3 regions of the Methylobacterium terrae genome follow, and region 2 is predicted to be linked to each of the others. Evidence: riboswitches for the same ligand, from Rfam matches in the RefSeq annotation. Region 2 holds a riboswitch; each other region holds the start of a gene.
What was found. A riboswitch is a leader RNA that binds a small molecule or an ion and turns the genes downstream of it on or off. The one in region 2 is predicted to bind cobalamin.
Positions count from the first base shown of each region.

Region 1: linked by a shared signal. The riboswitch ahead of DK419_RS10200 (TonB-dependent receptor) and the one ahead of DK419_RS17285 (CbtB domain-containing protein) in region 2 are both predicted to bind cobalamin.
Region 3: linked by a shared signal. The riboswitch ahead of DK419_RS18420 (TonB-dependent siderophore receptor) and the one ahead of DK419_RS17285 (CbtB domain-containing protein) in region 2 are both predicted to bind cobalamin.

Region 1 covers NZ_CP029553.1:2,278,850-2,281,104, forward strand. The annotation lists partial or broken gene DK419_RS10200 (TonB-dependent receptor) at 1-1,324, opposite strand, end outside; cobalamin riboswitch at 1,589-1,789, opposite strand; gene DK419_RS10205 (ABC transporter substrate-binding protein) at 2,029-2,255, shown strand, end outside.
Region 2 covers NZ_CP029553.1:3,758,212-3,760,466, forward strand. The annotation lists gene cobO (cob(I)yrinic acid a,c-diamide adenosyltransferase) at 1-415, opposite strand, end outside; gene cobU (bifunctional adenosylcobinamide kinase/adenosylcobinamide-phosphate guanylyltransferase) at 412-924, opposite strand; cobalamin riboswitch at 1,043-1,245, shown strand; gene DK419_RS17285 (CbtB domain-containing protein) at 1,276-1,452, shown strand; gene DK419_RS17290 (CbtA family protein) at 1,539-2,255, shown strand, end outside.
Region 3 covers NZ_CP029553.1:3,979,403-3,981,657, forward strand. The annotation lists gene DK419_RS18420 (TonB-dependent siderophore receptor) at 1-877, opposite strand, end outside; cobalamin riboswitch at 1,105-1,313, opposite strand; gene DK419_RS18425 (TAXI family TRAP transporter solute-binding subunit) at 1,416-2,255, opposite strand, start outside.

The sequences.
Region 1 (2,255 bases), 1.5 Mb from region 2:
GCGAGCTGGGGCGACAGCTCCAGCCGGTCCTCGGCGAAGACCGAGGCCTGGCGGGTGCGCGAGACGATGTCGGTGCGGGTGCCCGCGAGGTTGATGAAGCGGCCTTGCGCGAAGGTGTACGGATCGACGAAGCTCTCGCCGCCGAACGGGGAATTGCTGTCGCGCCGGAAATCGATGTGGTTGACGTCGAAGCCGACCACCACCGAATTCCTGAACCCGAACAGGCTGCCGCGGAAGGTCGCGTCGAAGCGGTTGCCGATCTGCTCCTGGTGGTGGCGGATCTCGATGTAGTCGTCGCGCCGGATCAGGCCGGTGGCGGGCTGGTAGGTGTATTGCTCGACGTCGCGCCAGTGCCGCTCGGTCGAGAGGCGGTAGGCGGTGTTGCGGATCGTGATGTCGGGAGTGGGGCTCCACTCGGTCCGCAGCTGCGTCCAGTTGTCGAACCAGGCGATCTGCGAATCCCGGATGTTGTAGTTGGTGAAGCGCAGCCGGTCGGGCACCCGGCTGCCGACGAGGGGCGACCCCCAGTAGCGCGTCGGCTCGTTGTAGCCGAGGTCGTGGGAGAGCGTGACGCTGAGATCCGGGGTCGCCCGCCACGTCGCCGCGGCCGACAGCGCGATGTTGCGGAAGTCGCCGTCGGGCTTCACCCAGCCGTCCGCCCGGTTGCCGCTGAGGTTGATCCGGTAGGCCAGGTCCTCGCCGACCGGGCCGCCGGTATCGAGGGCGAGCCGCGCCACGCCGTCCGAGCCGATCGCCGCCCGGGCCTCGCCGACGGGGATGAAGACCGGCTTCTTCGGCACCACGTTGATGATGCCGCCGATCGCGCCCTCGCCGTAGAGCACCGAGGCCGGGCCGCGCAGGACCTCGATCCGCTCCGCCGACCAGGTGTCGAACGGGAACGTCACCGTGCCCGCCCCGACGTAGAGCCGCGTGCCGTCGTAGAGCTGCTGCACCGAGCCGGCGCCGGCGAAGCCCCGCGCCGTGAAGGCGAGGTTGCCGTTGCCCGGCGCCGCGATGCTGGTGATGCCCACGGCGTTCTGGGTCACCGCGTCGTCGACGGTGTTCTGGCCCCGGGCCCGGATGGTCTCGCCGCTGATGATGTCGAGGCTCGCCGGGGTCTCGAGCGGGGTGAGGCCGAGCCGGGACCCGGAGCGCGACGGCGTCGCGAGGTTGAGGCGGGGGCGGCGGCCTCACGGCTGCGGGTGCCCGCGACCTCGATGGCGTCGAGGGGCAGATCCTCCGCCGCGCCGGGCTTTGCGGCGAGCAGCGGGGCGGCGAGGGCGACGGCGAAGGTGGCGTGACGGGGGGCGCGGCGCGCGGGCATGATGGTTTCCGGAGCAGGCTGTCGCTCCGTCCCTAGCCGCTTCCATCGCATATGTAACGTTATAAAGTTACATATGTGCCCTCCGGGTCGACGCGCGCGGGGTCGGCCGCGCGCGAGGCGCACCGGATCGGCGGGTCGGAGGAGGGCGGCGGGCGGCATGGCGGGACGGCGCGAGGCTGTGGCACGTCACCGCGAACGAAAGCGGGGCGGAGGCCTACGCGCCCGCCTCGACACCCATCAGGACACCCCGCCCGACGTGCTCGCGTGTGACCACGGCTGACGGCAGGTCTCCTGGCTCACGGGTCGTCGCCTGCCATCGTCTTCCCAGGGACTTGTGACGGTCCCCAGTGACGTACGTGATGGAAGGCTCGCCGCTCACAGTTGCGGGGGCAGCCGCGGCATCGGGCGAGCCCTCACCGCGTTCCCTTTTGATCCCCGAAGGGAACCGTCGAGTCAGAGCTTAGCCGTTCGGTAACGAAGGAGCAATGGTGACGCCCATGGTCGCCCGCCCGTTTCTCGCGCCCGTGACCCTCCCCCCGCAGAGGGGGAAGGTTTCCGGCGTGGCTCGCACCGCACCCCAGCTTTCTCAACCACGCCGCGCGATCCGCATCGACGCCGCCCCGGACCCCTGACATACAAGACCGCGAGCCGGCCCGGCTGGGCCGCGTCTAAGATCTGACAAAGATTCCCTGGGAGGTTTCCTGATGCCGTTCCGCTGTTGGGCCGCCGGCCTCGCCCTGTCGCTGCTCGCAGGCACGTCCGTCTTCGCGCAGGACGCCAAGGCGCCGATCAAGATCGGGGTGCTCAGCGACATGAGCGGGCCCTTCGCCGACCAGGCCGGCACCGGCTCGGTCACCGCGGCGCAGCTCGCCGTCGAGGACTTCGCCAAGGAGGCCGGCGAGCTCAAGGTCGAGGTCGTCTCGGCCGACCA
Region 2 (2,255 bases):
GCAGCGCGATGTTCAACTCGTCGAGGATCAGGAGCCGGATCGCCGGATCGGCCATCAGCGCCTCGGTCCTCGCCCAGGCGGCCCGGGCGGCGGCCACGTCGCGGTCGCGGTCCTGGGTCTCCCAGGTGAAGCCCTCCCCCATCGTGTGCCAGGCGACCTGATCGGCGAAGCGGTCGAGGGCCAGGCGCTCGCCGGTCTCCCAGGCGCCCTTGATGTACTGCACCACGCCGACGCGCCAGCCCCGGCCGAGCGCCCGCAGCATCAGCCCGAAGGCCGCCGTCGACTTGCCCTTGCCGGGGCCGGTATGGACGATGAGCAATCCCTTCTCGATCGTCTTGCCCGCCACCTCGGCGTCCTGCACGGCCTTGCGCTTCTCCATCTTGGCGCGGTGGCGCGCCGCCTCGTCGTCGCTCATGGGTGATCTCCCTTCAGGGTCATCGGCAGGCCCGCCACCACCAGCACCACCCGGTCGGCGAGGGCGCCCAGGCGCTGGTGCAGGCGGCCGGCCTCGTCGCGGAAGCGCCGGGCGAGCGCGTTCTCCGGCACGATGCCGAACCCGACCTCGTTCGAGACCAGGACCAGGGGCCCGGCCGCGTCCGCGCAGGCGGCGAGCAGCGCCCCGGTCTCGGCGGCGAGGTCGGCGCCGTCGTCCAGCATCGCGTTGGTGAGCCACAGGGTCAGGCAATCGACCAGGACCGGCCGGCCCGGTTCCGCACCGCGGATCGCCCCGGGCAGGTCCCGCGGCGCGTCGATGGTCTTCCAGGGGGCTGCGCGACGGGCGCGGTGCTCCGCGATGCGCACCCGCATCTCGTCGTCCCAGGCTTGGGCCGTCGCGACGTAGAGCCAGGGTCCGGCCTGCGCCTCGACCAGCCCCTCCGCGTAGCTGCTCTTGCCCGAGCGGGCGCCGCCCAGCACCAGGGTCAGGCGCGGGACGGCGGGAGTCGGGCCAGGGATCGGGTCCGGCACTGGGCTGTCCTCTCGCGAAATCTCGGGGCCGGAGGTGTCGCGGCAGGAGGCTGCGATTGCAAGCCCGTCCCCGACCCGTTAGGGTCGGCGCGACGGTGCCTCGGCGACGAGGTGAAAAGGGAACGTGGGAACCGGGATCGCCCCGGCATGCCGCGGCTGCCCCCGCAACTGTGAGCGGTCGAACACGGTCCGCCATCGGCCACTGGAGCGATCCGGGAAGGCGGCGGGCCGGCTCAAGAGGCCGCGAGCCAGGAGACCTGCCGTCACCCCCTTTCCTCGACGCCGCCGGTGGGGCGGCAGGAGTTCGTCATGGTCGCGATCACCCGGTCCCTCTCTCCCGCGCTCGTCGGCGAGCGCCTGAGCGCCGTCCTCCTCGCCGGCGCCCTCGGCATCGGGCTGCTGTTCGTCTCCGGCTTCGCGCCGGTGGTCGCCCTGCACAACGCCGCCCACGACTGGCGCCACGCCCACAACTTCCCCTGCCACTGAGCAAGGCTTGACCGAACGAGGCCGCGCGGCCCGCGCCCCGACCGGGCGCGGGCCCGCGTCCCGTTGGTCGTGCAGGTGATCCCCCGATGACGAAACGTCTGCTCGCCGCGGCCCTGGTCGCCGGCTTCCTCGCGGCGTGCGTGGCCTCAGGCCTGCAATTCGCCCTCACCTCGCCGCTGATCCTGGCGGCGGAGAAGTACGAGACCGCCGAGGCCGTCGCCCCGGCTCACGCATCCGCCAACCCGCTGATCGTTCTGGCGCATGCGGGCCACCATGCCGACGGCGAACCCGGGTGGCAGCCCGCGCCCGGCCTGCAGCGCCTCGCCTTCACGGCGCTCGCCACCCTGGTGAGCGGCGTCGGCTACGCGCTCCTCCTCGGTGCCGTGCTGATCGCCGCGGGCCGGGAGGTGACACCCTCCGAGGCGCTCAGGTTCGGCATCGGCGGCTTCCTCGCCGCCAGCCTCGCGCCGGCGATCGGACTGCCGCCGGAACTGCCGGGCGTGGCGGCCGCCGCGCTCGAATCGCGCCAGCTCTGGTGGGTGGCGACCGCCGTCGCGACCGCGGTCGGCCTGTACCTCATCGCGGTCCGCCGCGGGCCGGTGGCGACCGGGCTCGGCCTCGCCCTCCTCGTCGCCCCGCACGCCTGGGGCGCCCCGCACGGGCCGGAGGAGATCTCCGCGATGCCGCCGGTCTACGCGGCGCAGTTCGCCGCCCGGTCCCTCGCGGTCGCCTTCGCGTTCTGGGCGGTGCTCGGCCTCGCCTTCGGCTGGGCCTGGGGCGCGGTCGCCGGCCGGAAGGGGGTG
Region 3 (2,255 bases), 220 kb from region 2:
CGTTGGACTGATCGATGCTCTGGCCCGGCTCGCCGAGGAAGCGCGAGATCGGCAGGAATCCGAGCCGGTTGTTGATCGCGATGACGCCGCGGTCGAAGACCGCGCGGTTCCTCAGGAACTCGGTCTCGACCGTGACCTTCGTGTCGGGCGTGACCTGCCAGCTCACGACCGGGGCGACGAAGAGCCGGTCGCCGTCGACGAAATCGCGAAAGCTGTTCTGGCGACCGGCGGCGAGGTTGAAGCGGTAGAGGAGCGTGCCGTCCTCGTTGAGGGCGCCGCCGGAATCGACCGTGCCGCGGAACTCCTCGAACGAGCCCCAGAGCCCGCCCATCTCGACGAAGCGCTCGCGCGTCGGCTGCTTGGTGATGATGTTGACGAGCCCGCCCGGGTCGCTGCGCCCGAACAGGCCGCCGCCGGGGCCCTTCAGCACCTCGATCCGCTCGACGTTCTGGGTGTCGGGCGGCGGCGGGAAGCCCCGGTTGAGCGGAAAGCCGTTCTTGTACAGCTCCGAGGTGGTCACGCCGCGGATGGCGTAGCTGAAGATGGTCAGGCCACCGAAATTGTTCTGCTGCGCGACGCCCGGCGTGTAGGTCAGGACCCGGTCGACGCGGGTGGCGGCGAGGTCGGTGATGACCTCGCGCGGGGCGACCGTCACGACCTGCGGCACGTCGCGCTGGGGCGTGTCGGTCTTGGTGCTGCTCACCGCCCGGTCGGCGCGAAAGCCCGGGGTCGGGCCGACCAGCCCGATCGCGCCGGCGGCGACGGTCGGGATCGCGGACGAGCCCGGCGCGGGATTGCGCGGGCCCTCGACCACCACCTCGTCGAGGGCGATGCTCTCCTGGGCCCGCGCGGCGGGCGCCCCGAGGCCGAGGGCCACGGCGCCGGCCAGGGCCCCGGTCGTGCGGGCGCGGCGGGACTTTGCGGAAGCGGGGCGATGCAGCGGCGAACGGCGATTCACGACACACTCGAGGTTGCCGCGTCGGCGACCCGGGCGAGCGGCGGGGTGGCGCATTTCGCGCGGCAGCCCCGAGCGCTCCCCGGGCCCACTGCCCGCGGATACGTGACCGCGCCGGCAGGCGCGCACCAAGGCAGGTCTCTACCCAAGACAGGTCTCTACCCAAGGCAGGTATCCTGGCTCGCGGATCAGTCGCTCCCGCCTGGCCTTCCCGGTGCGGCGCACCAGTGGCCGTCGGCGGCGGAAGCTCTCCGCTCACAGTTGCGGGGGCAGCCTCGGCCTCGCTCCGCGAGGAGCTCACCGAATTCCCTCTTCGCCCCGGGCCGTCGCCCGGGGAACCTTGGCGGAAATCAGAATGGCAGCCCGCCTGCCGCAGCGCAACACAGCAGAAACGAAACGTAATAATGTTGCACAGGCTGTGTCGCCATGGACACACCGGCCTCGAGGTCTGCGGACGGGCTCAGGGGCCGCGCAGGAACGCGGCGGTTGCCGGGTGCAGCCACTCTGCCGGCACCGCGTCCTTCAGGTCGCGCGGGTCGCTCGGCCGCTCGTTCGGGAGCAGGCGGGCGAGGACGGGCTTCGCCCGGTCGACCGCCGCGACGAGACGGGCGACCACCGCTTGGTCGAGGCCGGGTCGGCCGAGGACGAAGCTCCACGACCCCACGGTCTCGATCGCCTCGCCCTGGCTCGGGAAGGTACCGGCCGGCACCGTGATGCGCCGCAGGGACGGGCTCGCGGCCAGGGTCGCGCCGATCGCGGTCGCGGAGGGCCCGAGGAAGCGGGCTCCGCCCGGTGCCTCGGCCATCGTCCGGAAGCCCGGCCAGCCGGTGCCGCCGCCGAACAGGGCCGCGGCCCGTCCGTCACGCACCATCGTCGGGCCGTCGCCGGCGTGATCGAGGAGGATCGGAGAGATGTCGCGCTCCGGGTCGAGGCCGGAGCCGCGCAGGACCGTGCGGGCCATGGCGGTGAGGCCGGAGCTGCGCGTGCCGAGTGCCACCGGCCGGCCGCGCAGGTCGTCGACGCTGCGGACCGGGCTGTCGGCCGGCACCACGAACAGGCCCGGCGCCGCGTAGACCGGGGCGACCACGGTGATCGCCGGGCCGGCGCCCTGCCCCGCCAGCGCCTCGTAGGCGTACTCGCCCTGGACGAGGCCGAGATCGACCTGCGCCTCGCGCAGGAGGACGAGGTTCTCGGTCGAGCCCTTGCTGGCGCGCAGGTCGAGGATGAGGTCCGGATCGACCTCGCGGAGCGCCGCCGCCAGCGCCGCGCCGTAGGCTGGGAACCCGCCGCCGGGCGTCGC